2 linked regions of the Halorhodospira halophila SL1 genome follow. The protein of the gene in region 2 binds, or shares a complex with, the protein of the main gene of each other region. Links are inferred from orthologs where the notes say so. Each region holds a gene or a part of one and is shown on either strand. Other genes may lie near its edges.

What was found.
Region 1: the proteins of tsaD (region 2) and tsaB are in contact, whole or in part, in a solved structure (PDB 4WQ4), measured with the Escherichia coli proteins. The link is inferred for Halorhodospira halophila SL1 from one-to-one orthologs.

The regions. Positions count from the first base shown.
Region 1 is NC_008789.1:1,888,734-1,903,918, reverse strand. Bases 5,028-7,860 are described here. They hold tsaB (tRNA (adenosine(37)-N6)-threonylcarbamoyltransferase complex dimerization subunit type 1 TsaB), read left to right. Parts: upstream 5,028-6,029; coding sequence 6,030-6,692; downstream 6,693-7,860. Other genes in these bases: HHAL_RS08710 (Fur family transcriptional regulator), read left to right, coding at 7,707-7,860; HHAL_RS08715 (zinc ABC transporter substrate-binding protein), read right to left, coding at 6,689-7,630; ectA (diaminobutyrate acetyltransferase), read right to left, coding at 5,338-5,829; ectB (diaminobutyrate--2-oxoglutarate transaminase), read right to left, coding at 5,028-5,272. In the rest of the region: HHAL_RS08750 (ExeM/NucH family extracellular endonuclease), read left to right, coding at 1-91; HHAL_RS08745 (P-loop NTPase family protein), read left to right, coding at 177-1,847; HHAL_RS08740 (GTPase family protein), read left to right, coding at 1,847-3,505; HHAL_RS08735 (ectoine synthase), read right to left, coding at 3,487-3,867; more of ectB, read right to left, coding at 3,989-5,027; more of HHAL_RS08710, read left to right, coding at 7,861-8,201; HHAL_RS08705 (ATP-binding cassette domain-containing protein), read left to right, coding at 8,180-8,962; HHAL_RS08700 (metal ABC transporter permease), read left to right, coding at 8,955-9,752; hisI (phosphoribosyl-AMP cyclohydrolase), read right to left, coding at 9,757-10,185; HHAL_RS08690 (bifunctional aminoglycoside phosphotransferase/ATP-binding protein), read left to right, coding at 10,266-11,792; HHAL_RS08685 (glutamate--cysteine ligase), read left to right, coding at 11,831-13,198; HHAL_RS08680 (nuclear transport factor 2 family protein), read left to right, coding at 13,396-13,794; mgtE (magnesium transporter), read left to right, coding at 13,779-15,167. UniProt on the Escherichia coli protein: Required for the formation of a threonylcarbamoyl group on adenosine at position 37 (t(6)A37) in tRNAs that read codons beginning with adenine.
Region 2 is NC_008789.1:2,546,582-2,561,889, forward strand. What follows is about bases 5,960-8,915. They hold tsaD (tRNA (adenosine(37)-N6)-threonylcarbamoyltransferase complex transferase subunit TsaD), read right to left. Parts: upstream 7,964-8,915; coding sequence 6,956-7,963; downstream 5,960-6,955. Other genes in these bases: HHAL_RS11745 (DNA topoisomerase I), read left to right, coding at 5,960-6,963; tsaC (L-threonylcarbamoyladenylate synthase type 1 TsaC), read right to left, coding at 8,004-8,579; plsY (glycerol-3-phosphate 1-O-acyltransferase PlsY), read right to left, coding at 8,576-8,915. Outside these bases: 16S rRNA (cytosine(967)-C(5))-methyltransferase RsmB, read right to left, coding at 1-1,257; fmt (methionyl-tRNA formyltransferase), read right to left, coding at 1,254-2,186; def (peptide deformylase), read right to left, coding at 2,186-2,695; DNA-processing protein DprA, read left to right, coding at 2,819-3,985; HHAL_RS11740 (Smg family protein), read left to right, coding at 3,988-4,458; more of HHAL_RS11745, read left to right, coding at 4,564-5,959; more of plsY, read right to left, coding at 8,916-9,169; HHAL_RS11765 (class I SAM-dependent methyltransferase), read left to right, coding at 9,311-10,495; HHAL_RS11770 (multifunctional CCA addition/repair protein), read right to left, coding at 10,509-11,756; HHAL_RS11775 (complex I NDUFA9 subunit family protein), read right to left, coding at 11,760-12,722; HHAL_RS11780 (sulfite exporter TauE/SafE family protein), read left to right, coding at 12,770-13,636; HHAL_RS11785 (YfaZ family outer membrane protein), read right to left, coding at 13,638-14,210; accC (acetyl-CoA carboxylase biotin carboxylase subunit), read right to left, coding at 14,279-15,308.

The sequences.
Region 1 (15,185 bases), 660 kb from region 2 along the record:
GTTCGACGGTGATCCCGGTCGCGTTCGGGAGGATGCCTATCGCTCTTCGGACCACGATCCCATTGCCGTGGACCTGGAAAAGACGGACTAGCCGCTCGGGTGCCGTCCCGGCCCTGTGACACCGATCGTGCACCGGGCACGTGATCACCGGCGGGGTTTCCCTGTATCTTGTCGTGATGGACCGCGAAGAGCTCCAGCAGACCCTCACCGAACTCCGCCAGGACCTGCATGGCCTCGATGGCGAGGCCGCTCGGGATCGCGATGCCCCCTGGCTGCTCCCCTGGGAGCGCCTGCTGCGCCGCATCGATGGCCTCATCGCTCGGCTGGAGCGCCAGGATGAGCCGCTTCTGGTGGTGTTTGCCGGCGGCACGGGGGCCGGGAAATCGACGCTGGCCAACACCCTGGCGGGGTCTGCGGTCGCCGCGACCAGCGCGCGCCGCCCCACCACCTCGGTGCCTACGGTCATCGGCCGAGCGGCGGACCTGGATACAGTCCTGCGCCGTGGGGTATTGGCGGCCGAGGCCGAGCGCGCCGCCCTGCGTACGGCCCCTCTGGAGACGGTACCGGAGGGGGTGGTGGTGGTGGATGCGCCGGATGTGGACAGCGTCGAGACCGCCAATCGTGCCGCCACCGAGCGTCTGCTGGAGGTGGCCGATGTCTGGGTCTGGCTGGCGACCGCCCGCACCTACGCCGACGAGGCGGGTATGGCCTATCTGCGCCAGGCGGCCCAGCTGGACGTCTCGACGCTGGTCGTGCTCACCCAGGCGACCGAGGCCGAGGCGCGGGAGATCCTCCCCGACCTGGCCGAGAAGCTGGATGCGGCCGGCCATCGGGCAGTCGAGACGACGCACCTGCCCACGGCGCCGGTCTCTGACGAGCGCCTGCCCGATTCGGCAGCGGCGCCGGTGCTCGAGCGGATCCGTGCCCTGGCGCCGGCGGACCAGCGTGCTGCCCACCGGCGCCGAACGGTGCTCGGCGCAGTGCGTTACCTGCCGGCAGAGGTCGATGCCCTGCTCGAGGCCGTCGAGGCGGAGCGGACCGCGGCCCGCAGGCTGGCTGCCGTCATCGATGAAGGCTACACCGATGTCCCCGAGCGCTTGCTGACCCAGCTCCAGGAGGGCGAGCCCCTGCGCCGTGAGGTGCTCCGCCGCTGGACCGAGCTGGTCGGGAGTGGCTGGCTGCAGCGTCAGCTGCACGCCGCGGTGGGGCAGCTCTCGCCGCGGCGCTGGCTGGGATGGCTGCCGCTCCCTCGCGGTGGTCGGCAGGTCGAGCAGGAGGCCAAGGAGGAGGCGCGGGCTGGCATCGCCGAGATGCTGCACGCCGTCCTCGACCAGGCCGCCGCCGGCGTAGAGAGTGCGTGGCAGCAGGATCCGGTCGGGCGGGGGATCTTCGCCCGCTATCCGCGGCCGCGGTCAACCGCGGCCATTGCGCGCCGTGCCGACGCCGAGGCGCTGGTGGCGGCCTGGGAGCAGCAGGTTGCCGAACACGTCGCTACCATCGGGCGGGCCAAGCTCAGTTGGGCACGCCGTGCGACCACGGGGATCAACGCCACCTTCACCAGCGCCGTGCTGGTCCTCTTCACCCTCAGTGGCGGGTTGAGCACCGGCGAGCTGGCGCTGACCGCTGCCGGTTCCACCACCACCCATACAGTCCTCTCGCGGATCCTCGGTGAGCGCAATGTCCATCAGCTCATCACCGATATCCGCGCGGATCTCCACGCCCGGGTGGCCGCCCTGGCGGAGTCCGAGGCGCAGGCCTACCACCGGTTATTGACGGCGGCGGCCCCGTCCCCGGAGGCGGTGAGCGCCGTGCAGGCTCGTCGGGATGCGCTGGAGGCCCTGGTCTGATGCGCTGGGCGGGAGCAAGTGCCGAGGCGCCGACGCGTGCGCCGAGCGCCGCCGGCGACACCGGCCTGGACGCCCTGCAGACGCTCCAGACGCTCGGTGTCGGCCGTCTGTCGCCGGCGCTGATCGAGGAGATGGCGCAGCTCCAGCGCCGTGCCCGTGAACGCCTGGCCCAGTCGCGGGAGCACGTCGTTATCGCCGTGGCCGGAGGGACCGGTAGCGGCAAATCTTCGCTGGTCAATGCCCTGGTCGGCGAAGAGGTCTCCGCCCCCGGGGTGCGCCGGCCGACCACGGACCATGCGGTGGCGGTCACCGTGGGCGAGGAGGACGGGGCCGCCGGGCTGCTCGACTGGCTGCAGGTCTTCGAACGGCGCAGCGTACCGGCCAGCGGTGGGCGCGGTGGTCTGGCCGGGGCGGTGATCCTGGATCTGCCCGATATCGACTCGGTGGTGCAGGCCCACTGGGAGGTGGCCGAGCGACTGATCGAGCGCTGCGATCTGCTGCTGTGGGTCGTCGATCCGGTCAAGTACGCCCACGCCCTGGCCCATGAGGGGTATTTTGCCCGCCTGGCCCACCACACCGAGGTGTTGATGGTGGCGCTGAACCACGCCGATCGCCTGGATCCAGGCGACCGAGAGAGCTGTCTCGACCACCTTCGGGAGTTGCTGGGCCGGCAGGGGCTGCAGGCGGTGGAGTTGCTGGCCACCGACGCGGTCGAAGGGGAGGGGGTCTCTGCACTCGCCCAGCGGATCGCGGACCGGGTGCGCGAGCGCCGCGCCCCGCTGGAGCGGGTCCGTGCTGACGTGGCCGAACTGGTGGTCCGCGCCGCCGCCTGCCTTCCCGAACCCGGCAGCCTGGAGCTTGACGGTGAGCGCCTGGTGACCGCCCAGCGCCAGGCGGTGAACGAGACCGAGCTGCTGACCGGTGCTGCGGGGGCCTATCGCCAGATTGGTGCGCGGGCTCTGGGCTCGCCGTTGAAACGGATGGCCATCGGGCTGTTCTCCGGGGCGCGCAAGCGCTCTGCCGCTATGGCCGGTACCAGCTCGACCCTGCCGCGCCCGGTGGTGGCGGAGCCCGTGTTGCGTGATGGCCTGCTGCAGGCGGTCGAACCGGCTGCGGCGCGGATGCCCGAGCCGGCTGCCGAGCGGTTGCGGGACCTGGCGGCGGCAGCGGCGGCGCCGCACGCCGGCGAACTCCGCGGGCGTCTAGGGGAACTGGCCTGGTCGCCGCGTCCGCGCTTTTGGTGGCGGAGCCTGGGTACGCTCCGCGGGGCGGGCGAGGCGGCCGCGGTGATCGGGGCGCTCTGGCTGGCTGTGCGCGGAGTGGTGGAGTGGCTGGCCCTGCCGGCTGTGCCCGCACCGGCAGCGGTGGGCGACATCAGCTGGCCTTTCGCCCTGCTCGCAGGAGGGAGTATCGGCAGTCTGCTGCTGGGTTGGGTGGGGCGCTCCCTGCTCGGGCCGGGGGCCCGGCGCCACGAGCGCCAGCTGGCGCGGCAGGTCATCGAGGCGGTTGCCGGGGCGGGCGGTACTGCACTGGCCGGTGTGCGCGAGGAGCTGGCGCAGTGCCAGCGCCTGAGCAGCCGGGCCCGAAGCGCCGCCACGGAGGTGGCGGCGGCGGGGCTACGGCAAGAAGGGGGTGCGGGTCAGTCGAGGAGCGGGTAGGTGCCGTTCTCGTCGTGGACTTCCCGGCCGGTCAGCGGCGGATTGAAGACGCACATCAGGCGCAATTCTTCCTCGGCACGCAGGTAGTGCTTCTCGTGGCCGTCCAGGCCGTAGAGCATGCCCGGCTCGATGGTGTACGTCTCGCCGCCGATGACCTCGATCTCGCCCTTGCCGGAGATGCAGTAGACCGATTCGAGGTGGTTGGCGTACCAGATGAACATGTCGGTGCCGGCCTTGATGATGGTCTCATGGAACGAGAACCCCATCCCGTCTTCCTTGAGGATGATCCGGCGGCTGATGAATTCATCGGTCTCGACCTCGCGGTCGGAGCCGATGATGTCCTTCATGTGGCGGACGATCATGATGTACCTCGCTTGGGTAGTGGGTCGGGCAGCTGGGTGCCCGGGGCGTCAGGTGTCTCGGTGATAGCGGGTGATGCCACGGGCGGCGGCCGGTGCCGCCGCCCGTGACGTGGGGCGCGGATTAGGCCAGGCCGCGGCGCTGCATCGCCTCGCCGAGGGCGCGTTCGATGATCGCCAGGCCCTCCTCGAGGTCCTGATCCTCGATGATCAGTGGCGGCAGGAGCTTGAGAACATCGTCCTCGGGGCCGGAGGTCTCGATGATCAGTCCGTGCTCGAAGGCAATCTCCGAGATGGTGCCGGCCAGCTCCTTGTCGTGGGCGAAGCGGATGCCGCGCATCATGCCGCGGCCGCGGTGTTCGCCGCCGGCGCGGGGGTACTTGTCGATCAGCTCTTGCAACGCCTCGTAGATCCGGCGGGCCTTGCGCTCGGTCTCCCGCTGCAGGGTGTCGTCGCTCCAGTACAGTTCCAGCGCGCGCTTGGCCGTCACGAAGGCCAGGTTGTGGCCGCGGAAGGTTCCGTTGTGTTCGCCCGGCTCCCAGATGTCGTGCTCCGGCTTGACCAGGGTCAGTGACATCGGCAGCCCGTACCCGCTGATCGACTTGGAGACGGTTACGATATCCGGGGTGATGCCGGCTTCCTCGAAGCTGAAGTACGGGCCCGTGCGGCCGTTACCGGTCTGGATGTCGTCGACGATCAGCAGCAGGTCGTGTTTGCGGCACAGCTCCTCGAGGCCCTGGAGCCAATGCATGCTGCATGCGGCCAGCCCCCCCTCACCCTGGACGGTCTCGGTGATGATCGCCGCCGGGTGGTCGACGCCGCTGCCCTTGTCGGCCAGCAGCTTGTCCATGTAATCCAGCGTATCCACGTCCTGCCCGAAGTAGCCGCAGTACGGCATGCTCTCGCTGTAGGTGAGTGGGAAGCCGGCGCCCTTGCGCTTGAAGGCGTTGCCGGTGACCGCCAGCGAGCCGACGGTCATCCCGTGGAACGCGTTAGTGAAGGAGACCATGCGCTGACGGCCGGTGACCTTGCGGGCGATTTTCAGGGCCGCCTCGACGGCGTTGGTGCCCGTTGGCCCTGGGAACTGCACCCGGTAGTGCAGGCCGCGCGGCTCGAGGATGAGTCGATGGAAGGTCTCCAGGAATTCGGCACGGGCCACCGAAGCCATGTCCAGGCTGTGGACGATGCGATCGTCCTGCAGATATTCGAGGAGCGGTTTTTTCAGCTCGGGGTTGTTGTGCCCGTAGTTGAGCACACTCGCCCCGGCGAAGAAGTCCAGATAGCTGTTGCCGTCCGTGTCGTAGACCCGCACGCCGCTGGCTCGGTCGAACGGCTTGGGGAAGGTGCGGATGTAGGAGCGCACGACCGACTCGTGCTGCTCGATGGTCTGCATTACATCAAGGGTCATGGCGTCATTGCCTCGGTTGTGAATTGCAATCGATTGGGCGGCCAGTGGCGGCGGGCACCGCTGGCTTAGCGAATGGGGGCGATCCGGTAGTGCTCTTCGGACTCATGTCCCGGAGGGAAGTGGTCGTCGCGGAAGTACTCGCTGACCTGGACCTCCGCCCCGCGCTCCCGGGCGATGGCCTGGAACAGGCCTTGGGAGGCTGCATTGGAGGGCGAGATCGTGGTCTCGAGCACTTGGGCATCCCGGGCGCCGGGGGTTTCGAGGAAGGCGCGCACGAGGCATTTGCCCAGCCCGCGGCCCTGGGCGTCGGGGTGGATGCCGATCTGCCAGAGGAAGATCGATTCCGGCCTTTTCGGCAAGCGCAGCCCGGTGGTGAAACCGAGCAGCGCACCCTCTTCTTCGGCGACCACGCAGGTATCCGAGAACTCCGTGCACAGGAGTAGGTAGAGGTAGCAGGAGTTGACGTCCAGGACGCCGGTGCGCTCGACCAGCTGATGGATTGTGGCGCCGTCTTCCCGCGTGGGCGGACGAAAGACGATGGATGGTTCCTCGGACAACGAGCTGCGCTCTTGTTCGCAAGATTCACACTAATTACAGCAGCCGCCCCGGGGGCGGTCAAGCGAGGGTAGACGCTGCGCCCCGGTTGTCACCGGGTCGTCGCTGGCGCGGATCGGCGGTATAGTGCGCCGGCCGCAAGGCTCGCAGAGGTGATCAGTGCCCCAGCCCCGCGCAGCGGGGGTGGTGCAGGAGGGATGGGATGACGCAGACCGTGATCGTGGCCCTGGAGACGGCCACCGAGGGGTGCTCGGTGGCCGTCTATTGTGACGGCGATGTCTTCCATCACTGTGAAGAGGCGCCGCGGCGGCACACCGCGCGGTTGCTGCCGATGCTCGAGGCGGTGATGGCGGAGGCCGGAGTCTGTGGCGAGCAGGTCTCGGCGCTGGCCTTCGGTCAGGGGCCCGGGGCTTTCGCCGGTGTGCGCCTAGCGGCCTCGGCAGCCCAAGGGTTGTGCACCGCGTGGGGGGTGCCGGCCTTGCCGGTCTCGACGCTGGCTGCCCTGGCGGCCGGCGGGCGTCGCCGCCATGGGGGCGGGTACGTGCTGGCGGCCCTGGACGCCCGGATGGGGCAGGTTTACTGGGGGCGTTACCGTGCCGCCGGGGATGCGGGTGTCGTGCTCGCCGAGGGGGTCGAGGCCGCCGATGCGCCGCAAGCCGTGCATGGCGGTGGTGCTGACTGGCTCGGGGTCGGGCGCGGCTTTGCGGCCTATGCCGAACAGCTGCCGGCCACCGGCGCCGGATGCGATCCCGATGCCTTGCCCGAGGCGCGCGACCTGCTGCCGATGGCCCTGGCCGACTGGCGAGCCGGCCGCACCTGCCACGCTGAGGCCATCCGTCCGGTCTACCTGCGTGAGGGTATTTAGCGGCCCCGTCCGCCGGGTTGTTCGTCTCGCACGAGGCAGTCCACGAAGCCGTCGGCCAACCGCTCCAGGAGCTGGAAGTAGGCGTCGGGGCCGGGTTCAAGGCCCGCGCCCAAGGGGTCGAGTTCGCCGGCTCGGGCATCCAGGCCTCGCACCAGGGCGCGGGCGATGGCCGGCTCGAACTGCGGTTCGCTGAAGACACAGACCGTATCCAGCTCGCGGATCTGCCCCCGTAGCTCGTTCAAGTGGCGCGCCCCTGGGGGCTGTTCGGGGTTGACCGTGACCGCGCCGACGGCTTTGAGGCCGAAACGCTGCTCGAAGTACTGGTAAGCGTCGTGGAACACCACGTAGGGGAGCCCGCGGACGGGCTCCAGGCGCTCGTCCAGATCGGCCTCGAGCGCCGCCAGGCGTTGCTTCTGTGCTTCGGCATTCTCGCGGTAGGTGTCCGCGTGCCTGGGATCGAGTGCGGCCAGCCGTTCGGCCACCGCGGCGGTGATGATTTGTGCGTTCTGCGGATCGAGCCACAGGTGGTAGTCCCGGCGGTGGGCATCGTCGTCGCCGTGCCGGTGCCCGTCCTCGCCCCAGGTGTCCCCGTCGCGGCCACCGAGGAGCTCGATGCCCTCGATATCGGCGGCAGCCAGTACCGTATCCGGATCGCCGCGGGCATCCAGGGCGCGCTCCAGGAAGGCCTCCATGTGCGGGGAGATGTGGACAACCAGGTCGGCGTTGCGAACGGCCCGGGCCTCGGAGGGCCGCATGGCGTAGGTGTGCGGAGAGTCGCCGGCCGAGAGGAGGAGGTCCGGCTCGCTGACCCCCTCGGTGACCCCGGCGACCAGGCTGTGCAGGGGCTTGATCGAGGCCACCACCTGCGGCGGCGCCGCGACGGCGGGGCCGCACGCCAATAGGGTCAGGGCGGTGAGGAGTGCGGGAAGCGCTCGCATGGGTCGAATCCCCGGGACTTTTCACGGCATCGTTATGTTATACAATACCAAAATGCGCAACAACGGCGAGCACCCCATGGCCCGCTTACACCGCTCGCTGGTAACCGGATTCCCCAGCGAAGACCACGACCACGACGTCTGCCGCGAGACGGTCCTGGCGACCGCCGAGGTCATTTGTCGCCGTCGCGGCATGCGCTTTACGCGGCTGCGCCGCCGGGTGTTGGAGCTGATCTGGGATGAGCACCGTCCGGTCAAGGCGTACGAGTTGCTGGATCGTCTGCGCGGCGAGCGGGCCGGCGCGGCGCCGCCCACCGTCTACCGCACCCTCGATTTCCTGTTGCAGGAAGGGCTGATCCATCGTGTGGAATCCCTGAACGCCTATGTCGGTTGCGGCAAACCCGGGCACGTACACCCGGTTCAGCTGTTGGTCTGTCGCTCCTGTGCGGCGGTGGCCGAACTTGCCGACGATGATGTGGCGCGTTTGCTCCAGCACAAGGCCGGGCAGATGGGGTTCCAGACCGATTCCGCAGTGGTGGAGCTTGAAGGTGTATGTCCCCAGTGCAGCCGTTAGCTGGTAGGCAGGCCGCTGACGATCCGCTGATCCGTCTCCAGGAGGTGGCCGTGACCTTCGGCGGGCGATCCATACTCCAGGATGTCCGCCTGGAGGTGGTGCCCGGCCGGATCACCACCCTGGTCGGCAACAATGGCGCCGGCAAGACCACCCTGCTGCGGGTGGTGGTTGGGCTCACGCATACGGCTGCCGGGCGGGTCTGGCGGGCCCCGCAGGTGCGCATCGGCTACGTTCCGCAGCACTTCTCGGTGGACGCCAACCTGCCCATTACGGCACGGCGGTTCATGGCGCTGTCCGGGCGTGCCAACGCGGCGCGTTGGCAAGAGGTGGTGGCCGATACCGGGGTGGAGGAGCTCCTCGATCAGCCCCTACAGGGACTGTCCGGGGGCGAGATGCGCCGGATCCTGCTCGCCCGGGCGCTGCTTCAGCACCCGTCGGTGCTGGCCCTGGACGAGCCGGCTGCCGGCCTGGATGGGCGTAGCCAGGGCGCGCTGTATCGGCTGATCGGTACGCTGCGCCAGCGTTACGGCTGCGCGGTGGTGATCATCTCCCACGACCTGAACCTGGTCATGGCGGCCAGCGACGAGGTGCTCTGCCTGGAGCACGGCCGGATCGCCTGCCGTGGCGCGCCGGCGTCGGTGATCGAGCATCCTGAGTACCAGAAGCTCTTCGGTTCACACCTGGGGCCGGACACCGGGGTGTTTCCCCACGATCACCACGACCATTCGGGCCCTGCCCTGGCAGGAGGTGGCCGTGGATGAGTTTATCCTCACGGCGCTGGCTGCCGGACTGGGGCTGGCCCTGGTGGCCGGGCCGCTGGGCAGCTTCGTGGTCTGGCGGCGCATGGCCTACTTCGGCGAGACCCTGGCGCACTCTGCGCTGCTGGGCGTGGCCCTGGGGTTCCTCTTCGGTATCAACCTGAATCTTGGCATCCTGATGGTCTGCGTCGTGGTGGCCGTTCTGTTGGTGGTCCTGCGTCAGTACCAGCGGCTGGCCAGCGATACGGTCCTCGGTATCCTGGCGCACAGCTCGCTGTCCTTAGGGCTGGTGGCCATCGCCTTCATGGAGGGGCTGCGTGTCGACCTGATGGGCTACCTCTTCGGCGATATCCTGGCGGTGACGCCCACCGACCTCTACTGGATTTACGGCGGTGGGGTCCTGGTGCTGGGGACGCTGATCGGGATCTGGCGCCCGCTGCTGAGTCTCACCCTGCACGAGGAGATGGCCCGGGTGGAGGGGGTCCGCGTGCTGCCGGTTCAGCTCGCCTTCATGGCGCTGGTGGCGGCCACCATTGCCCTGGCCATGCAGATCGTCGGCATCCTGCTGGTGATCTCCATGCTGATCATCCCTGCCGCCGCGGCGCGGGCCTTCGCCCGGACCCCGGAGCAGATGGCGGTGATCGCCGCCTTGATCGGTGCGCTGGCGGTGGTCGGCGGGCTGGCCGGTTCGTTCCGCTGGGATCTGCCCACCGGCCCGGCCATCGTGGTGACGGCCACGGCCATCTTCGCGGTAGTGACCAGTGCGCGGGGGGTGGTGGCGGCGCGTTTTTAGGCCGTCATGGCCCGTAGAGGGTTTGTGGGTCGACCTGAGGCGGTTCGCTGACCACCACCCGGTTACCTTGCAGCACGTTGTAGAAGCAGCTCCTTCGGCCGGTGTGGCAGGCCGGGCCCTGCTGATCCACCCGCAGCAGAAGGGTGTCGCCGTCGCAGTCGAGGCGCAGCTCGTGCAGATGCTGGACCTGCCCCGAAGACTCTCCCTTGCGCCAGAGTGTGCCCCGCGAGCGGGAGTAGTAACAGACCCGGCCTGTCTGTAGGGTCTCCTCCAGGGCCTGGCGGTTCATCCAGGCCAGCATCAGCACCTCGTTGCTGTCGTGCTGCTGTGCGATGGCGGGTAGCAGGCCGTCGCTGTTAAAGGGCAGGGTGTCGAGCACCGCCGACCAGTCTAGTCCGTCGCCCGGGCGAGCTGTTTCATTCTGTTCGATCATAGGGGAGAGGATACAGGCTGGAGCCGGGCGGCTGAAGCCGGCAAGCTGGGCAGGTCGAGCAACAGAAGGAGTGCGCAGCCGTGACGGATCGGATCCCTGACCTGGAGGCCCACCGGGCCCTGGCCGAGGCACTCCAGGCCCCGGAGTGCTACCCGTGGCCGGTGGACACTGTCGAGTGTATCGAGACCCACATCTCCACGGTGCTGCTCGCCGGGGCGTACGTGGTCAAGCTCAAGAAACCGCTGGACCTCGGCTTCCTGGACTTCTCCAGCCTGGAGCGGCGACGCTACTTCTGCGACGAAGAGGTTCGCCTCAACGGCCGCTTGGCTCCGCAGATCTACCTGCGCCGAGTGGCAATCGCCGGTCCGGCGACGGAGCCGCGCATCGACGGCGAAGGGGACGTGCTGGAGTACGCGGTGCTCATGCGCCGCTTCCCCGAGAATGAGCTCATGAGCCGTCTGCTGCGCGAGGGGCGTCTGCCCCATGGAGCCGTCGAGCGCCTGGCTGAGACTGTGGCGCGGTTCCATGCCGGGCTGCCGGCCGCCGGGGAGGATAGTGAATACGGGTCGCCGGAGGCCGTGGCCGATCCCATGCGTGACAACTTCCGCGCCCTGGAGACCCAGTCCGCGGCCGCCTCGATGCGCGGCGAACTGCGTGCCCTGGAGCGCTGGACCGAGGCACAGCTGCAGCGGCTGGAGCCGCTGATCCGCCGGCGACGCGCCGAGGGCGCGGTGCGTGAATGCCACGGGGACCTGCACTTGGGCAATGTCGCCTGGCATGAGGACGACCTGATCATCTTTGATGGCATCGAGTTCAATCCGGCACTGCGCTGGATCGACACGGCCAGCGAGGTCGCCTTCACCGTTATGGATCTGGATTTTGAAGGGGCCCGTCGGCTTCGCCACTGCTTCCTGGACCGCTACCTGGAGCAGAGTGGCGACTACCAGGCGCTGCCGCTGCTGCCCCTGTACGCCGTGTATCGGGCCCTGGTGCGGGCCAAGATCAACGGCCACGAGGTCGAACAGGGGGGTGGCAGTGCAGCCCAGGAGGCGCTCTGCGACCACGTCCAACTGGCCAAGAGCTATACGGTGGCGCAGGTGCCGGAGTTGGTCATTACCTACGGGTTATCGGGATCCGGCAAGAGCGTACGCGCCCGCCGACTGGTCGAGGAGCGCGGGTTTATCCGGCTGCGATCGGATGTCGAGCGCAAGCGGCTGTTCGGTTTGGAGCCCCGCGCGCGCTCGGACTCGACCCTGGATAGCGGGCTCTATTCGCCGGAGGCAACGTGGCGGACTTACGAACGACTGCAGGAGCAGGCCGAGGGCGCCCTGGAAGCCGGCTTTTCGGTGGTGGTGGATGCCGCCTTCCTCAAGGCCGAGCGACGCCGGCCGTTCCTGGAGCTGGCTGCGCGCACCGGATGTCGATTTCGGATCCTGCATGTTCGGGCCGACGAACAGACCCTGCGGGAACGCCTGCGCAAGCGGCTGGCCGAGGGGCGCGATCCCTCCGAGGCCGATGAGACGGTGCTCGATGCTCAGCTGCGTACAGCGCAACCGCCGTCCGGCGAGGAAGCGGCTTTCGTCGAAACCGTCGACGCGGACGGGTAAGATAGCCGGCCTTGCCTTGTGCCGGATCGAGGAGAGCTATGTCAGGAGTCCCCAGCCAACCCGGTGAGCCGGTGACCGATGTCGCGCAGCTGGCAGAGCATCTTGAGCGCGGTTCCCGGCCCCCGGAGCAGTGGCGGATCGGCACCGAACATGAGAAGTTCGTCCACCATCTGGAAGACTTCAGCCCGGTGCCGTACGCGGGGGAGCGCGGCATCGGCGCCTTCCTCGAAGGGCTGGTGCGCTTCGGCTGGCAGCCGGTGCACGAGGATGGACGGGTGATCGCCCTCAAGCGCGAGGGCGGTGCCTCGGTCAGCCTTGAGCCCGGCGGACAGGTGGAGCTCTCCGGGGCGCAGCTCGAGACCCTGCACGAGGCCTGTGTGGAGGTCCGGGAGCATCTGCAGCAGGTGGACACCGTGGCCCGCGAGCTGCAGATCGGGTTCTCAGGGTTCGGTTTTCACCCGGTTTGGCGGCGCGAGCAGATCCCCTGGATGCCCAAGGCGCGTTACGGCGTGATGGGCCGCTACATGCCCAAGGTGGGTCACCTGGGGCTGGATATGATGCTGCGCACCTGCACGGTACAGGTGAATCTGGACTTCTCCAGTGAGGCGGACATGGTCCGCAAGTTCCGGGTCGGCCTGGCCCTGCAGCCGATCGCCACTGCGCTGTTTGCCAACTCGCCGTTCACCAATGGCCAGCCCAACGGCTATCTCAGCTACCGCAGCCGGGTGTGGGAAGACACCGACCCCGATCGCTGCGGCATGCTCGACTTCGTCTTCGAGTCCGGTATGGGGTTCGAGCGCTATGTGGACTACGTGCTCGATGTACCCATGTATTTCGTCTATCGCGATGGCCAGTACATCGACTGCGCCGGCGAGTCGTTCCGCGATTTCATGGCGGGGCGACTGCCGCAGTTGCCGGGAGAGCGGCCGACACTCAGTGACTGGGACGACCATCTGACGACGCTCTTCCCCGAGGTGCGGCTCAAGCAGTTTCTGGAGATGCGCGGGGCGGACGGTGGCCCGTGGCGGGGGTTGTGCGCGCTGCCGGCACTGTGGACGGGGCTGCTCTACGATGACGCGGCCCTGGCTGCGGCCGAGGCGTTGATTCGTGACTGGAGTGTTGAGGAGATGCGCGCCCTGCGCCACGAGGTCCCGCGAACGGCGCTGCACACCCCGTTCCGCGAGACGACTGTGGGGGCATTGGCCCGGGAGGTGCTCACCATCGCCAGCGACGGACTGCGCAACCGCCAGCGTCTGGATCAGCGGGGGCGGGATGAGCGCCGCCACCTGGAGCGGCTCTGGGAGATCGTCGATGCAGGGCGGACCCCCGCCGAGGACCTGCTGAGTGCCTACCACGGGCGCTGGGGCGGATCGCTGGATCCGATCTTCACGGAGTACGCCTACTAGCAGGCTGCTGAAAACCCTTTTCAGCAGCCTGCTTTCACCGCTGACGCGGTGGACCAGGATGAAGCTTTTCCTGGCAAGCCTGGAAAAGCAGTGAGTTCGGTCTTTTTAAAACAAGCGGAACCTGCGGGTTCCGCTTCTACCAGGGTGATGAAAAGACTTTTTCATCACCCTGGTAGATGGGATCAGGGAGAGTGTCCATGGGCACGGACCCGAAGGCGACGGTCGAGCGTTATCTGCAGGCCCTCGAGGACCGGGATTACGAGGCCGCGCGCGCCTGCCTCGCCGGGCAGGGGTTTCGCTACGAGAGTCCCATCGCCAGCTACACTCGGGCCGAAGACCTGCTGGATCACGCCATGGTCGGCGGGTCGATTGTCCAGCAGCGGCAGGTGGTCAAGTGCTTTGTAGACGGTCCCGATGTCTGCCACTTCCTGCGCTACTGCATCCAACTCTCCGACAAGCAACAGATCGACCTGGCCCACTGGGCGCAGGTCGAGCAAGGGCGCATCCTACGCATCGTGGCCATCTTCGACGCCTACGCCTACTGGTCGATGTTCGAGGATTTGGAGCCCCAGGGGAAGCCGTGCAAATCGATTTAGCTGCCGCTCCGGCGGACCCAGGCGTCTACGATGAACGCAAACGCCGCTTGGTCGAGACCTTCACCAAACTCTACCTGCGCGGATCCTGGCGCCCCCTGGAACGACTGATCCGCCGTCTGCACGCCGCCGATGCAGCCGCCGTGCTGGTCGAGCTGCCGGTGCCGCAGGTGGTGGATACGCTCCAGGCGGTGAGCGATCTGCGCCACGCTGCGCAGATCGTCAACAAGATGCCGCTGGCGATACGGCACCAGATCGTTGAGGCGCTACCGCACAAGGACCTGGCCGAGTTGCTGGAAAACTTCCGGCCGGACGACCTGACCGACCTGATCCAGGCTCTGCCCGATGAGCAGCGCGACCATCCGCTGTCCGCCCTGGATGCGGAAAGTCGCAGCGAGCTCGATACCCTGCTGGCCCACGATCCGGGCAGCGCCGGCGGCATCATGACTACGGAGTTTTTCTCGTTGCCCGAGGCGTGCACGGTGCAGGAGGCGATCGAGGCCCTGCGCGGTTACGCCGACGCGGAGATGGTCTTCTACCTGTTCCTGACCGGAGAGGAGGGGCGGCTGACCGGCGTCATCTCGCTGCGTCAACTCCTGCTCGCGCCGAGCGATGCTCAAGTGGCAGATGTGATGAGCGGCCGGGTGATCCGCGTACGCACCGACACCGAGGAGGAGCAGGTCTCCCGGCTCTTCGACAAGTATCGCCTACTGGCTTTGCCCGTGGTCGACGACAACGACGTGCTGGTCGGCATCATCACCGTTGACGACATCATCGATGTGATCGGCGAATCGACCACCGAGGACATGCTGCGCATGGCCGGTACTCGCCAGTCGGAGATGCTGACCGATTCGGTGTTCCGCATTGCCGGCGTGCGGCTGCCGTGGTTGTTCGCCGCCTTCCTCGGTGGGCTCGGTGCCACCGCAGTCATCGGGCAGTACGAGGAGGTGCTTGCCCAGGTTATCATCCTCAGTGCCTTCGTCCCGATTATCATCGGCATGGCGGGCAATGTCGGGGTGCAGTCGGCCACCGTGACGGTGCGCGGTTTGGCTACCGGGGCGATCAACCCCCGCGATACCTTGGTTATGGTCTTCAAGGAGCTACGGGTGGGTCTGCTGCTGGGCGCCTTCTACGGCGTGATCCTGGCTGCCTACGGCTTCTGGGTGTATGACAGCCTTCAACTCGGACAGGTCGTCGGCCTCACCATCCTGACCAATATGACCGGTGCCGCGCTGCTGGCGGTCTCGCTGCCCATGCTATTCGTCCGGTTGAAGGCCGATCCCGCCGTGGCTACGGGCCCCTTCGTGACCACGGCGATCGACGTACTCGGGGTGCTGAACTACTTCGCCATCGCTTCCCTGATCTACGGCCTGTAGGGGCGGCCGCGCCGGTAT
Region 2 (15,308 bases):
GAACCCATCCATCCCGTGCTCGCCGGGCAGGATCTGGCACCCGGACCCGGTGCAGCGGCCCACCGGCGCCAACGGCCCCGGTTTGGCATCGGCGTGCTCGGCCAGGAAACCGGCCACCACCTGCTCGTTCTCCTCGGGGAAGATCGAGCAGGTGGCGTAGAGCAACCGCCCGCCCGGCGCCAGCACGCGCCACAGGGCGGCGAGCAGGTGGCGCTGCGCCGCCGCCATGCGCGCCGGGTCGTCGACCCCGCGCAGCCACTTGATATCGGGGTGTCGGCGGATCACGCCGCTGCCCGTGCACGGGGCGTCGAGGAGGATGCGCTGAAACGGTTCACCGTCCCACCACGCTTCGGGGTCGGCGGCATCGGCGGCCAGGCATTGGGCCTCGTAGCCGCCACGCGCGAGGTTATCGCGTACCTGGCGCAGCCGGCGTGACGAACGGTCGAGGGCGGTCACCGCCGCCGTCGGCGTGTGCTCGAGCAGGTGCAGGGTCTTACCACCCGGTGCGGCACAGGCATCGAGCACCCGGTCGCCGGGTTGCGGGTCGAGAAGCGGGGCGGCGAGCTGCGCGGCCTCATCCTGCACCGACAACCACCCCTCGGCGAAGCCGGGCAGGCGGGCCACGGGTACCGGGGCATGGAGGGTCGCGGCGCTCGGCGCGACCTCGCCGGGGTGCGCCGGGATCTCCTGCTCGGCCAGCGATTGCAGGCACGCCTCGCGGGAGATGCGGTTCCGGTCGAAGCGCAGGGTCATTGGCGGGTGAGCGTTCCCGGCCTCGGCCACCGCCGGCCAATCCTCCGGCCAGGCGCGGCGTAGATGGTCCAGCAGCCACGGCGGCAGGGCGTAGCGGGCGGCTTCGTCTGCCGGCCCGGGTGGGGTGGCCTTGTGCAGCTTGCGCAGCACCGCGTTCACCATGCCGGCCGCGCGCGCCCGACGCAGCCGTCGGGCCGCATCGACGGCCTCGGAGACCGCCGCATGGGCTGGGGTGGCAAGCCCCTGGGCCTCCCAGGCCCCGATCACCAGCAGACCACGTAGCAGCGGATCGGCGCGCCAGTCGTCGCGCGGGGTCAGGGTCGCCACCTGGGCCTCGAGCCGGGTCAGCCAGCGCAGCGCGCCGTAGACCAGGGCCTGAAGCAACGACCGATTGCGCTCGGATACCCGGGAAAACTGGGCCTCCAGGGCCTCATCCAGGGTCTCGCCGCGCTCCAGCACCCGTTCAAGGACGTGCACCGCGGCGACCCGCGGGGGGGTACTCACTGAACCGGCTCTCCCGGCACCAGGCGGCGCCCGTTGAGGTAATCGGCAGCCGTCTGTTCCCGCCCACCGGCGGGCTTCAGCCGGGTGATCTCAAGACGCCCCTCGCCGGTAGCGACCTCGATGCCGCCACTGCCCACCGCCGCCACGGTTCCGGCCCGATCCTCGGGCCGCCCCGCACAGGCCCGTGCCGCCAGTACCCGCACCGGCGTCTCGCCCAGCTGGAGCCGCGCTCCGGGGACCGGGGCCAGGGCGCGCACGCGCCGCTCCAGTTGCTCCGCGGGCTCGGTGGGATCGAGCCAGCTCTCGTCGTTGGTCAGCTTGGCGGCGTAGGTCACGCCGTCGTCCGGCTGAGGCTCCGGGGTGATGGCCCCGGCCAGAATCTCGGGCAGGTGGGCGACCAGCAGGTCGGCGCCGATGCGCGCCAGGCGGTCGTGGAGCGACCCGGCGGTTTCGTCGGCACTGATCGGGGTCGCCTTGCGGGCAAGCATGGGCCCGGTATCCAGTCCCTCGTCCATCTGCATGAGGGTTACACCGGTCTGCTCGTCCCCGGCCAGCAGGGCGCGCTGGATCGGCGCCGCGCCCCGCCAGCGCGGCAGCAGCGAGGCGTGGACATTCACGCAGCCAAAGCGCGGTACGTCCAGCACATTGCGCCGCAGGATCTGGCCGTAGGCCACCACCACCATCAGATCGGGCGCCAGCGCGCGGATCTGCTCCGCCTCTTCGGCCCCCAGGCGCTCGGGCTGGTGAACGCCCAGCCCGTGGCGCTCGGCGGCCCGCTTGACCGGCGGCGGGGTCAGCCTCCGCCCTCGCCCGGCGGGCCGGTCGGGCTGGGTGAAGACCGCCACGGGCCTCACCCCGGCCTCGACCAGGGCATCGAGGCCGGGCACCGCAAAATCCGGGGTTCCGGCAAAGACGATCCGTGCCGCCATCAGCCCGCCGCGCTGAGCCGCTCGCGTTTCTCCATGCGCTTGCGCACCCGCTTGCGCTTGAGCTCGGAGAGGTAGTCGATGAACAGTCGACCGTCCAGATGGTCGATCTCGTGCTGCAGGCAGACGGCCAGCGTCCCCTCGGCCTCGCCCTCGATGGGCTGGGCGTCGCGGTCCAGCGCGCGGTAGCGCACCCGGGTGGCCCGTGCCACATCGTCGTAGTAGCCCGGGATGGACAGGCAGCCTTCCTCGCCGCTGGCCTCGCCGGTGGCCTCGAGGATCTCCGGATTGATCAGCACCAGCGGCTCGTCACGCTCCTCGGACACATCGATCACCGCCACCCGCCGGCGGTCGCCCACCTGCGTGGCGGCCAGACCGATGCCGCGGGCCTCGTACATGGTCTCAAGCATGTCGTCCACCAGGCGGCGGACGGCGTCGTCCACCTCGGCGACGGGCTCGGCCCGCTCACGGAGGCGGGGATCGGGATAGACAAGGATATCGAGGAGGGCCATGACCGATGCTGTGCCTGTTGTTAAATGACGGGTCGATTGTAACGCACCGCGCAGCCGAGGGCAGCCATAATCTGGAATGCTTATACAGAGCATCCAGACCGCCCCCGCTCCAACGGCACACCCTTGCGCCCGGCCCTCACCGCCCGGCACGGTATCGGTTCCTTCACCAAGGACGGTGAGCACGACATGGACGACGACACCCTCTACGCCCTGGCCCTGGCACGGGTGCCGGGCGTGGGGCCACGCACCTGGTCCCGGCTGATGGCGGCCTTTGGCGGGCCGGCGGCGGTCTTCCGGGCCGGGCGCAGCGCCCTGCGCAGCCTCGGCCTCAGCGCCGCCACCGAGAGCGGAATCCTCGCCCCGGACTGGAATGCCGCCCGGACCGATGCCGACTGGCTGGATGGCCCCGGGCCGCGGCACCTGCTGCGCCTGGCGCAACCCGGGTATCCGCGCCGCCTGGCCGAGATCCCCGACCCGCCGCCGCTGCTGTTCGTGACCGGCGATCCGACCACCCTACACCGGCCGCAGGTAGCCATTGTCGGCAGCCGCCACGCCACCGCCAGCGGCCGGGATCTGGCCCGCAACCTGGCAGGCGGCCTGGCACGCGCCGGCATCGCCACCACCAGCGGTCTGGCAACCGGCATCGATGCGGCCGCCCACCGTGGCGCGCTGGAGGCCGGCGGCACCACGCTGGCCGTTGTCGGCACCGAGCCGGACCAGGTCTACCCCGCCCGGCACCAGCGCCTGCACGCCGAGATCACCGCCTCCGGGGCGGTGCTCGGTGAGCTGCCCCCGGGCAGCGGCCCCCTGGCCGCCCACTTCCCACGGCGCAACCGCATCGTCAGCGGTCTGTCGCTGGGGGTCGTGGTCATCCAGGCCGGTCGCCACAGCGGCTCGCTGATCACCGCCCGGCTCGCTGCCGAGCAGGGCCGCGAGGTCTTCGCCGTACCCGGGTCGATCCACGACCCCCTGGCCCGCGGGTGCCACGCACTTCTGCGCGACGGCGCCAAGCTGTTAGAATCGATCGACGATATCCTGAAAGAGTTCCCGGGGACGGTCTGTGAAGCGCCCGTCAACGCCCCCTCGGAGTCGACCAGTCCAGCCGCGGATCCGGACGAGGCGCGTATCCTCGAAGCCCTCGGCCACGATCCGCTCACCCTCGACACCCTCCAGCAGCGGTCTGGATTGACGCTCGATAGGCTTTCATCCATTCTGCTAACCATGGAGCTGAAGGGCCTGTTGACTGCGGTACCCGGGGGCCGGTACCAGCGGCGCGGGCCAGAGGGCTGATGATGAAGCAGAACGTTTTCGAAGTGCTGATGTACCTGTTCGAGAACTACCTTTACAACGACGAGGAACCCGGCGATCGGGACTCGCTCGAGAGCGAACTCCACGAGGCCGGGTTCAGCGCGATGGAGATCCGCAAGGCCTTCGAGTGGCTCGATGCCCTCGCGGACTCCCGGGTGCTGCCGGCTGCACCGTCGGGCAAGTCGTCCATCCGGCTGTTCGGCGAGCCCGAGCTGGCACGCCTGGACACCGAGACCCGCGGGTTTATCCTCTACCTGGAGCAGGTGGGGATCCTCACGGCCGAGAGCCGTGAGCTGGTGCTCGACCGCATCCTGGCGCTGGACGACCACGAGGTGGACCTCGACACGGTCAAGTGGGTCATCCTGATGGTCCTGTTCAACCGCCCCGGCGAGGAAGAGGCGTACAACTGGATGGAGAACCTCATGTTCGACGTCCCGACGCACCTCGTCCACTGACGACGGGTGGCCGCCGCGCCCCGGCGCGGCGGCCGGTTTTACGGCCCGGCGCCGCCCTCCGGACGCCACCCGACCTCCCGCCCCTACATACGCGAACGGCTCTTCATGGGTAAAAGCCTCGTCATCGTCGAGTCGCCTGCCAAGGCGCGCACGATCAACAAATACCTGGGTTCCGATTACGAGGTCATGGCCTCCTACGGCCATGTCCGCGACCTCGTCCCCAAGGAGGGGGCGGTGGATCCGTCCAGCGGCTTCGCCATGAAGTACGCACCCATCGACAAGAACCAGAAGCACGTCGATGCCATCGCCAAGGCGGCCCGCAAGGCCGACGCCCTCTACCTGGCCACTGACCCGGACCGCGAGGGTGAAGCCATCTCCTGGCACCTGGTGGAGCTGCTGCGCGACAAGGGCACCCTGGACGACAAACCGGTCTATCGGGTGGTCTTCCACGAGATCACCAAGGGCGCCATCCAGGAGGCGATGAACAACCCGCGGGACATCTCCGAGGAGCTGGTCAACGCCCAGCAGGCGCGCCGCGCCCTCGACTACCTGGTCGGCTTCAACCTCTCGCCCCTGCTCTGGCGCAAGATCACCAGCGGCCTCTCCGCGGGCCGGGTGCAGAGCCCCGCGCTGCGGATGATCTGCGAGCGCGAGACCGAGATCGAGCAGTTCGAGCCCCAGGAGTACTGGAGCGTCGAGGCCGATGCCGCCAAGGCGCAGCAGCCCTTCATGGCCAAGCTCTCGCAGCTCCACGGCGAGAAGGTCCGGCAGTTCACCATCACCGACGAGACCCATGCCCAGGAGGTCGACCGCACCCTGCGCGAGGCCGCGCGTGCCCAACCCGACCCCGCCCGGATCGGCCCCACCGGCGATGGCGAGACCGAGGTCATCGGCACGCTGCGGGTCGCCTCGGTGGAGCGCAAGCAACGCCGGCGCAACCCGGCAGCGCCATTCATCACCTCGACCCTGCAGCAGGAGGCCTCGCGCAAGCTCGGCTTCACCGCCAGCCGGACCATGCGCATCGCCCAGCAGCTCTACGAGGGCATCGACGTCGGCGAAGGCAGTGCCGTCGGTCTGATCACCTACATGCGAACCGACTCGGTGAACCTCTCCGGCGAGGCGATCACTGAGATGCGCCAGGCCATCACCGACCGCTACGGCGCCGACAAGCTCCCGGGCCAGGCCCAGGTCTACAAGACCCGCTCGAAGAACGCCCAGGAGGCCCACGAGGCCATCCGGCCCACCTCGGCGTCGCGCCACCCGGACGATGTCCGCGCCTACCTCAACGAGGAGCAGCGCAAGCTCTACGATCTCATCTGGAAGCGCGCCGTCGCCTCACAGATGAAGCACGCCACCATCCACACGGTGGCCGTCGATCTGGCCGCCGACGCCGACGCCCGCCATCTGCTGCGGGCCACCGGCTCCACGGTGGCCGACCCGGGCTTCATGGTCGTCTACCGCGAGGGCAACGACGAGGGCAAAGACGACTCCGGCGAGAAGTTCCTGCCCGAACTCGAGGAGGGCGAGCAGGTGGACCTGCACGCCATCCGCGCCGAACAGCACTTCACCGAGCCGCCGCCGCGCTACACCGAGGCGAGCCTGGTCCGCGCCCTGGAGGAGTACGGCATCGGCCGGCCGTCGACCTACGCCTCGATCATCTCCACGCTGCAGAACCGCAACTATGTGGAGATGGACGGCAAACGCTTCATCCCCACCGACATCGGGCGCACAGTCAACAAGTTCCTGACCGAGCACTTCGATCGGTACGTGGACTACGACTTCACCGCCCGACTCGAGGACGACCTAGACGCCATCTCCCGCGGCGAGCAGGACTGGGTCCCGGTCCTGGAAGCGTTCTGGGAGCCCTTCCGGGAGCGGGTTGAGGAGAAGAAGAACGTCTCGCGCCAGGAGGCGGTCCAGGCGCGGGAACTGGGCACGGACCCGAAGACCGGCAAGCCGGTGACGGTGCGCATCGGTCGCTACGGCCCCTTCGCCCAGCTCGGCTCCCGCGACGACGACGAGAAGCCGCGTTTTGCCGGCCTGCGCCCGGGACAGAGCATCGACACCATCACCCTCGACGAGGCCCTGCAGCTGTTCAAGCTGCCGCGGGACATGGGCGAGACCGACGAGGGCGAAGACGTCCAGGTCAGCATCGGGCGCTTTGGCCCCTACGTGCGCTACGGCAAGAAGTTCGTCTCCATCCCCAAGGACGAGGACCCGTACACCATCACCAAGGAACGGGCCCACGAACTGGTGCGGGAGAAGAAACAGGCCGACGCCAACCGGATCATCCACGACTTCGGCGACGGCATTCAGATCCTGCGCGGACGCTACGGGCCGTACATCACCAACGGCGAGAAGAACGCCAAGGTGCCCAAGGACCGGGAGCCGGACTCGCTCACCCATGAGGAGTGCCAGGACCTGATCGCCAAGGCGCCGGCGCGCAAGGGGCGCCGCGGCGGGGCGGCCAAGGGTGGCCGCGGCCGCAGCAAGGCCACTAGCTGAGCTCGGCCAACGGCCAGCGGGGGCGTACGCTGAAGTCGAGATCGTCGCGGTAGCCCGCCTCCAGCCGACGCAGGCCGGCGTAGGCGATCATCGCAGCGTTGTCGGTACACAGCTCCAGGCGCGGGTAGTGGGCGGTGAAGCCGCTCGCCCGCCCCACCTCATCCAGGCGTTCGCGCAACCGGGCGTTGGCGCCCACCCCGCCGGAGACCACGAGCCGGCCCGCGCCCGTCTGCTCGATGGCACGCCGGCACTTGATCACCAGGGTATCCACCACCGCCTCCTGGAATCCGTGGGCGATGTCCGCCCGGGCCTGCTGATCGTTCCCCGCCGCCTCGACGGCGTGGAGGACCGCCGTCTTCAGGCCGCTGAAGCTGAAGTCCAGCCCCGGCCGGTCGGTCATCGGCCGCGGCAGGCGCACCGCCCCCGGTGTTCCCTCGACGGCGAGGCGGGCGATGGCCGGCCCCCCCGGGTACGGCAGCCCCAGCAGCCGAGCCGTCTTGTCGAAGGCCTCGCCGGCGGCGTCATCCACCGACTCCCCCAGGACCCGGTAGCGGCCGAAGTCGGCCACCTGCACCAGCATCGTATGCCCGCCGGAGACCAGCAGGGCCACCAGGGGCATGGCCGGCGGGTCGGGCTCGAGCAGGGGCGCCAGCAGGTGCCCCTCCATGTGGTGCACCCCGACCGCCGGCAGCCCCCGCGCCCAGGCGAAGGTGCGCGCGAACCCGGCCCCGACCATCAAGGCCCCGGGGAGCCCTGGGCCGCGGGTCCAGGCGACGCCGTCGAGATCTGCCGGCGTCAGGCCGGCATCCCGCAACACCCCACCGACCAGACCGGGCAGCTTGCGCACGTGATCCCGTGAGGCCAGCTCCGGCACCACGCCGCCGTAAGCGGCGTGATCGGCCACCTGACTGTGCACCGCGTGGGCCAACAGGCCATCACGACCACAGTAGACGGCGGCCGCGGTCTCGTCACAGGAACTCTCGATGCCTAGTACACGCACTGGGCACCCCCGGATTGCGGCGTATACAGAAAGCGGCGCGTCATCGTCTCAGGTAGGCCCCACTGCGTCCGTCCCGGATCGGGGTCGGCCGCTCCAGCCCGCCCAGGCGCCCGGGTACCAGCGCGTCGATCCGCGTGCCGAAGTAGCGCCGCACCTCCGCAACGCTGCGAGCCGGCCGCCGGGCCGAGGGGTTGGCACTGGTGGAGACCAGCGCCCCCCCGAAGGCGCTGCACAAGGCGGCTGCCACCGGGTGCGCGGTCACCCGCACGGCCAGCGTGTCGCGCCCGCCACTGACCCAGCGCGGGGCCCGCGTCGACGCCGGGAGCACCCAGGTCATCGGCCCCGGCCAACTGGCCTGGATCGTCTCCGCCCACTCCGCCGGTAACGGTGCCAGGTACCGGGCGAGTTGTCGCGACTCGGCGGCAATCAGGATCAGCCCCTGGCGTTCCGGTCGCCCCTTCAGCGCCAGCAGGCGCGCCACGGCGTCGGCGTTGCGCGGATCGCAGCCCAGCCCCCAGACCGCCTCGGTGGGATAGGCCACCACGCCGCCCTGGCGCAGCTCCGCAGCGGCGTGCCGGACCCGGAATGGACGGGTACCGGGCGGGCACTCGTTCATGACCCCGAGGAACCGATGCGGCTCTCCTCACCGGCGGCGAGGCGGACGATGTTCTCGCGGTGGCGCCAGACGATGGCCGCCGTGAGGATCGCCGTGGCCGCGGTGAGCACCGGCGAGGCCGACAGCCAGAGCATGTAGATCGGGGCCATGGCAAAGGCCACCACGGCGGCCAGGGAGGAGTAGCGGAAGGCGCCGGCCACCGCCAGCCAGGTGACCACCGTGGCCAACAGCGCCAGCGGGGACCAGGCGAGGATCACCCCCAGGCCGGTGGCCACGCCCTTCCCCCCCTGGAACCGGAAGTAGACCGGAAAGAGGTGGCCAAAGAACGCTGCCAGACCGGCGGCGCTGGCCACCACCGGGTCCTCGGTGGCGAGCCAGGCCAGCAGCACCGGGAGGGTGCCCTTGAGCCAGTCGCCGAGCAGGGTGATGCCGGCAGGGACCTTGCCGGCCAGGCGCAGGACGTTGGTCGCCCCGGGATTGCCCGAGCCGCCCTGGCGCGGGTCGCCGAGGTTCATCGCCCGGCAGACGACGATCGCCGAGGAGATGGAACCGATGAGATAACCGATGATGACGAGGATGACATCCAGCATGGCGCAAGTCTCTGTAGATCCGTCACGCGTTGCAAGTGTTGGGTTCCCCCGAGCGGCGCGGCCGCCCTCCACCGTATACCGGAAACGCCGGGCAGACGATACGCCTTGTCACGCGGCGCGTTGCCCCTGAAACTCTCGCCCATGACCCGACACGACCCTGCCCTGGATCTTGACGCGGCGGCCCTCGAGGCCAGTCAGCGCCTGAGCAAGCGTATCCGCAGCGCCATCGACGAGGCCGGCGGAGCGCTGACCTTCGAGGCGTATATGGACCGGGCCCTCTATGAGCCCGGCCTCGGGTACTACCGCGGCGGCGCCGCCCGTTTTGGCGTCGGTGGCGACTTCGCCACCGCGCCGGAACTCAGCTCGCTGTTCTCGCGCACCCTAGGCCGGCAGGCCGCCGAGATCCTCGGCCACCTGGGCGGCGGCGACGTCATCGAGCTCGGCCCCGGCACCGGCCGGCTGGCCGCCGCCGCACTGGCCGAACTCGAGCACCTCGACCGGCTGCCGCGGCGCTGGCGCATGCTGGAGGTCAGCGCCGCCCTGCGTCAGGAGCAGGAGCAGACCCTGGCTGCCCGGGTCCCCCACCTGCTCGACCGCGTTGAGTGGCTCGAGGCCCTGCCCGCGGACAGCCCGCAGGCGGTGTGGATCGCCAACGAGGTCCTCGACGCCCTGCCGGTGCGCCGCTTCGTCAAGCGGGGCGACGGGGTCCGCGAGCTCGGCGTCGTAGCCGCCGATGACGGCTTCGCCTGGACCGAGCTGGCCGCCGACACGGCGCTGCAACAGGCCGTGGCCGACATCGAGGCGCGTCTGGACGCCCCCCTGCCCGACGGCTACGTCTCCGAGGTCTGCACCCGGGTCGCGCCGTTCCTGCGCGGACTGGCCGAAGCCCTCCCGCAGGGCGTGATGCTCTGGCTCGACTACGGCTACCCGCGCCGCGAATATTACCTGGCCGAACGCCACCGTGGCACGCTGCTCTGCCACTTCCGCCACCGCGCCCACGACGATCCCTTCTTCTATCCCGGTTTGCAGGACATCACCGCCTTCGTGGACTTTACCGCCGTGGCCGACGCGGCCCTGGCGTGCGGGCTGGACGTCCTCGGCTACGCCCCCCAGGGACCGTTCCTCATGGGCGCCGGCCTGGCCGCCTGCACCGAGGCGGAGCTAGCCGGCGCCGATGCCGCCGGCCACATGGCCGTCAGCAACGAGATCCAGCGCATCACCCACCCCGGCGACATGGGCGAGCGGTTCAAGGTGATGGCCCTGGGCCGCGACTACGACGGTCCCCTGGGTGGTTTCACCCCGGCCGACCGCCGCGCCACGCTGTAGCCAGGGGCCACGCCTAGGCGCCGTCCCGCGCGGCGCCGGCATCCGGGCGCGGCACCTGGGCCACGGCCCGGCAGCGCGCCTCACGAACCGCCTCGCCCACCTCAGGACCGCGCAGGCCCTGCTCGACGAAGGACCGGGCCGAAACGCCGCGACACGCCTCGAAGGCGGCGCGCAGGAAGTCGCCAGCCGGCCAGTCGCTCGCCTCCCGGCCACCGCGCCCACGATCGTCCGCGAGGCAGGCGTGCAGGAACGGCTCCAGGCGCTCCGGGCGCCGGAACAGGTCCAGGCCCTCGAACAGTTCCACCACCGTGCCGGGGCGCAGCTCCAGCGCGCGGTGGGCGTGCATGTGCCAGCGCGTGACCAGGACGGCCAGATCCCGACACGCCCGCGGCGCCTTCAGCCGCTCGCTGACCCGCCGGGCGCCGTCAACGCCGGCCTCCTCGTGGCCGGGGTGGCGGGGGAGCGCCTCCGCCGGGGTGAGCGCCTTGCCCACGTCGTGGAGCAGGACGGCGAAGCGCGCCTCCAGCGAAGCGTCGACGGCCGCCGCGGCATCCAGGGCCATGAGGGTATGAGTGCCGGCATCGCCCTCAGGGTGGTGGGCCGGCGACTGCGGCACACCGAACAGGGCATCCACCTCGGGGAGGAGACGGGCCAGGGCACCAGCCTGGCGCAGGACCTCGATCATGCGACGGGGTGTCGGCTCCATCAGCCCCCGGGCGAGCTCCTGCCACACCCGCTCCGGGACCAGGGCATCGACCTCGCCGGCGGCGACCATGCGCTGGCACAGGGCCATGGTTTCGTCGGCGACGACGAAGCCGTCGTCAGCGAAGCGGGCCGCAAAACGCGCAAGGCGCAGAATGCGCACCGGGTCCTCGGCGAAGGCGTCGGTGACGTGGCGCAGCTGACGAGCCTGCAGGTCGACCTGGCCGCCGAACGGGTCGATGAGGCGGCCCCCGGCATCCTCGGCCATGGCGTTGATGGTCAGGTCCCGGCGGGCCAGGTCCTGCTCCAGGGTCACCTCCGGCGCGGCGTAGAACTCGAAACCGTGATAGCCCACCGCCGTCTTGCGCTCGGTGCGCGCCAGGGCGTGCTCCTCGCCGGTCTGCGGGTGCAGGAAGACCGGAAAATCCTTGCCCACCGGCCGGTAGCCGGCGGCCTCCATCGCCTCCGGCGTCGCCCCGACCACCACCCAGTCGACCTCATCCACGGGCCGCCCGAGGAGGCGATCACGCACCGCGCCGCCGACCCGGTAGCGTTCCACGGCCTAGCGACCGGCCTCGCGCCGGGCCTGCTGGTACTGCGCCTGCCGCCCGGCCGCACCCAGGTACCCGGGGGTGATCGCCTCCAGGGCGTTGGCGCGGATCCCCAGCGCTGCCAGGCCATCCTCGGCACAGCAGTTAGGGGTGGCGGTGAAGCGGTACTCGTCCAGGGTGTAAGGCCGCCCGGGAGCGAGCCCGAGCAGGCGGCCGCTGAGCTGCGACAGGCTGTCGGGGAGACCGACCACCCGCCGGCGCAGGCCGCGCAGTTCTGCCACGTACTCCACCAGCTCGCGCAGGGTGTAGATCTGCGGCCCGCAGAGCTGGTAGGTCTGCCCCGCCGTCCGGGGGTCTTCCGTCGCGTTGATCACCGCCTGAGCCACGTCGCCACCGAAGACCGGCTGGAGGCGGGCATCCGGGGTAGGCAGGAAGAAGACCCCGGGGGCAAAGCGCAGCAGCCCGGCGAAGCGATTCAGGAACCGGTCACCGGCACCGAAGATCACTGAAGGCTGCAGCACGGTGGCGCCGATCTCATCCGGATCGGCTGCCAGGACCAACTGCTCGCCCTCGCCCTTGGTGCGCAGGAACCGGCTGACCGCATCGGGGTGCGCGCCGAGGGCGCTCATGTGGACCAGGCGCGGCACGCTTGCCCGGCGCGCAGCGGCCAGCACGCGGCGCGGCAGATCGACATGGACCTCGTGGTAGGCGTCCTCCCGCGGCCCGCCCCGCCCGGTGTGCGCACCGGCCAGGTTGATCACGGCGTGACAGCCGCTGAAGTGGCGCACCAGCTCCCGCTCGTCGTGGACATCGGCCTCGAACAGGCGCAGCCCGGGAAAGAGCAGCAGGTCGCGGCCACGATGGGAACGGCGGGTCAGCGCCCGTATCCGGTATCCCCGGTCGGCGAGCCGGTTGGCCACGTGCATCCCAACAAAACCGGTTCCGCCGACGACACAGACGGTCTTCGCCTCCATGAACGGTCTCCTGAAGAACCGAAATACGATCGTTACGGAGCGATACCGTGGCCTTTTATGCGCAACTTTTCAACGACGCCGCACCACCCCTTGCGCCGCGCCCGGATCCCGCCGAAACTCAGCCCGTGCTCGAACTGCTGATCTATCTCGGCGCCGGCTGCCTGGCCGGCGCGACGGCCGGGCTGTTCGGCGTCGGCGGCGGGATCGTGGTGGTGCCGGTCCTGCTGCTGGTCTTCGCCGCGCTCGACTTCGACGCGGCGGTGGCCACCCACCTGGCCATCGGTACCTCGCTGGCCACCGTCGTGGTGACCTCCTTGGGCTCGGCGCGCAGCCACTACCAGCTCAGCGCCGTGGATGTGCCCCTGTTCCTGCGTCTCGCGGCCGGGATGGTCGGCGGGGCGGTGCTGGGCACGGTGCTGGCCGGCTACCTGGACGGGGCCGCCCTGCAGCGGCTGTTCGGCAGCTTCCTGCTGCTGGTCTCGCTGTACATGCTCTCCGGCTGGCAGCCGCCGCGGCGCGGCGGCGGCGGAGGCACCGGCGTCCTGGCCGGCGTCGGCGGCGGCATCGGGACGCTGTCGGCCATGGTGGGGGTCAGCGGCGGCACGGTGACGGTCCCCTACCTGGTCTGGCGCGGCGTAGCCATGCACCGGGCTGTGGGGACGTCTTCGGCCACTGCGCTACCGCTGGGCCTGACCGGTGCGCTGGGATACTTGATGGTGGGGTGGGGGCACCCGCAGCTGCCGTCGGGTGCCACCGGCTACATTTACTGGCCGGCGTTCGCCGGGGTCGTCGCCGCCAGCCTGCTGGCCTCTTCGCTGGCCGCGCGCCTGGCCCACCGCGTCCCCGCCCGGCAGCTGCGCCGGCTGTTCGCCGCAGTGCTGCTGGTCGTGGCCCTGCGGCTGCTGCTCAGCTGACCTAGAACCGCACCCGCACCCCGAGGTGGAGGTTGTTGTCCAGGGTCTGATTGCTACCCCCGGACATGCGCAGGCGCAGGTAGCGGAACCCGAGGTAGGCGCTGGCCCGCGGGGTGAAGTCGAGTTCGTAGCGGATGTTGCCCTCGAAGACCCGCTTGGCACGCCCGAAGGCGGTGATGTTCGGCGCCACATGACCGCGGAAGACCAGCGCCTGGGGCACCTGGGCGGGAATGCTGATGCGCGCGGAGCCACCCAGCGCCAGGGCGCCAACGGTGCGCTCGGGCTCGTCGGCGTAGATCAGATACCCCTTGGCGCCGGCGCCGAACTGCAGCGGGCTGAACCCCTCGGCCGGCGGCCCGGTGACGTGGACGATGCCGCTGAGGGCGACGTCGCCGTCGTCATTGAAGAAGAGGCTCCCGCCCAGATCCGCATCCTCGACGTACATATCCTCGGTGGGGGGGAAATAAAGGCCCACCTCGGCGGCGTCGTCGTGAAGATTGACGTCCAGCTCCCGCGCCATCGGGGCTGTCGCCCACATGGCCAGGGCCGCCACCGCCGCGATCCGCTTGATCATGCTCGTCTCCCCACCGGGTTTGCCCGCCTGCCCCCATTACAGGGCGTCGCCGCACCGTGGTGCAAGCCTCAATCGAGGGCGAGCTTCTTCTCCAGATAGTGGATGTCGGTCCCGCCGGCGCGGAACGCGGCATCCCCGATGATCTCCTGCTGCAGCGAGATATTGGTACCGATACCGCTGACCACGATCTCGGAGAGCGCCGTGCGCATCCGCGCCAGGGCGCTGTCACGGCTCGGACCGTGGGTGATCAGCTTACCGATCATGGAGTCGAAATACGGCGGCACCGCGTAGCCGGTGTAGACGTGGGAATCGACCCGCACCCCGGGGCCGCCCGGGGCGTGGAAGTGATCGATGGTGCCCGGGCAGGGCATCAGCGTCTTCGGATCCTCGGCGTTGATCCGACACTCCACCGCGTGGCCCCGCACCTGGATGTCTTCCTGGCGCCAGCTCAGCGGCTCGCCCGAGGCGATGCGGATCTGCTCGGCAACCAGATCGCAGCCGGTGACCATCTCGGTGACCGGGTGCTCGACCTGGATGCGGGTGTTCATCTCGATGAAGTAGAACTCGCCGTTCTCGTACAGGAACTCGAAGGTGCCCGCGCCGCGATAGCCCATCTGCCGGCACGCCTCGGCGCAGCGTTCCCCGATGTCGCGCCGCTGCGCCTCGGTGATCCCCGGGGCCGGGGCCTCCTCGACCACCTTCTGATGCCGCCGCTGCATGGAGCAGTCGCGCTCACCGAGGTGGATGGCGTTGCCGTGGTGGTCGGCGAGCACCTGCACCTCGATATGGCGCGGCTTCTCCAGGTACTTCTCCATGTAGACGGTACCGTCGCCGAAGGCGTTCTCGGCCTCGCCGCGGGTCAACGACACGGCATTGAGCAGCGCCGCCTCGCTGCGCACCACGCGCATGCCCCGGCCGCCGCCGCCCGAGGCTGCCTTGATCATGATCGGATAGCCGATCTCGGAGGCGATGCGCAGCGTCTCATCGGGATCGTCGTCAGGGACCGGGCCATTGGAGCCGGGCACGCACGGCACGCCAGCCTCCTTCATGGCGCGGATCGCCGAGACCTTGTCGCCCATGGTGCGGATGCTCTCCGCC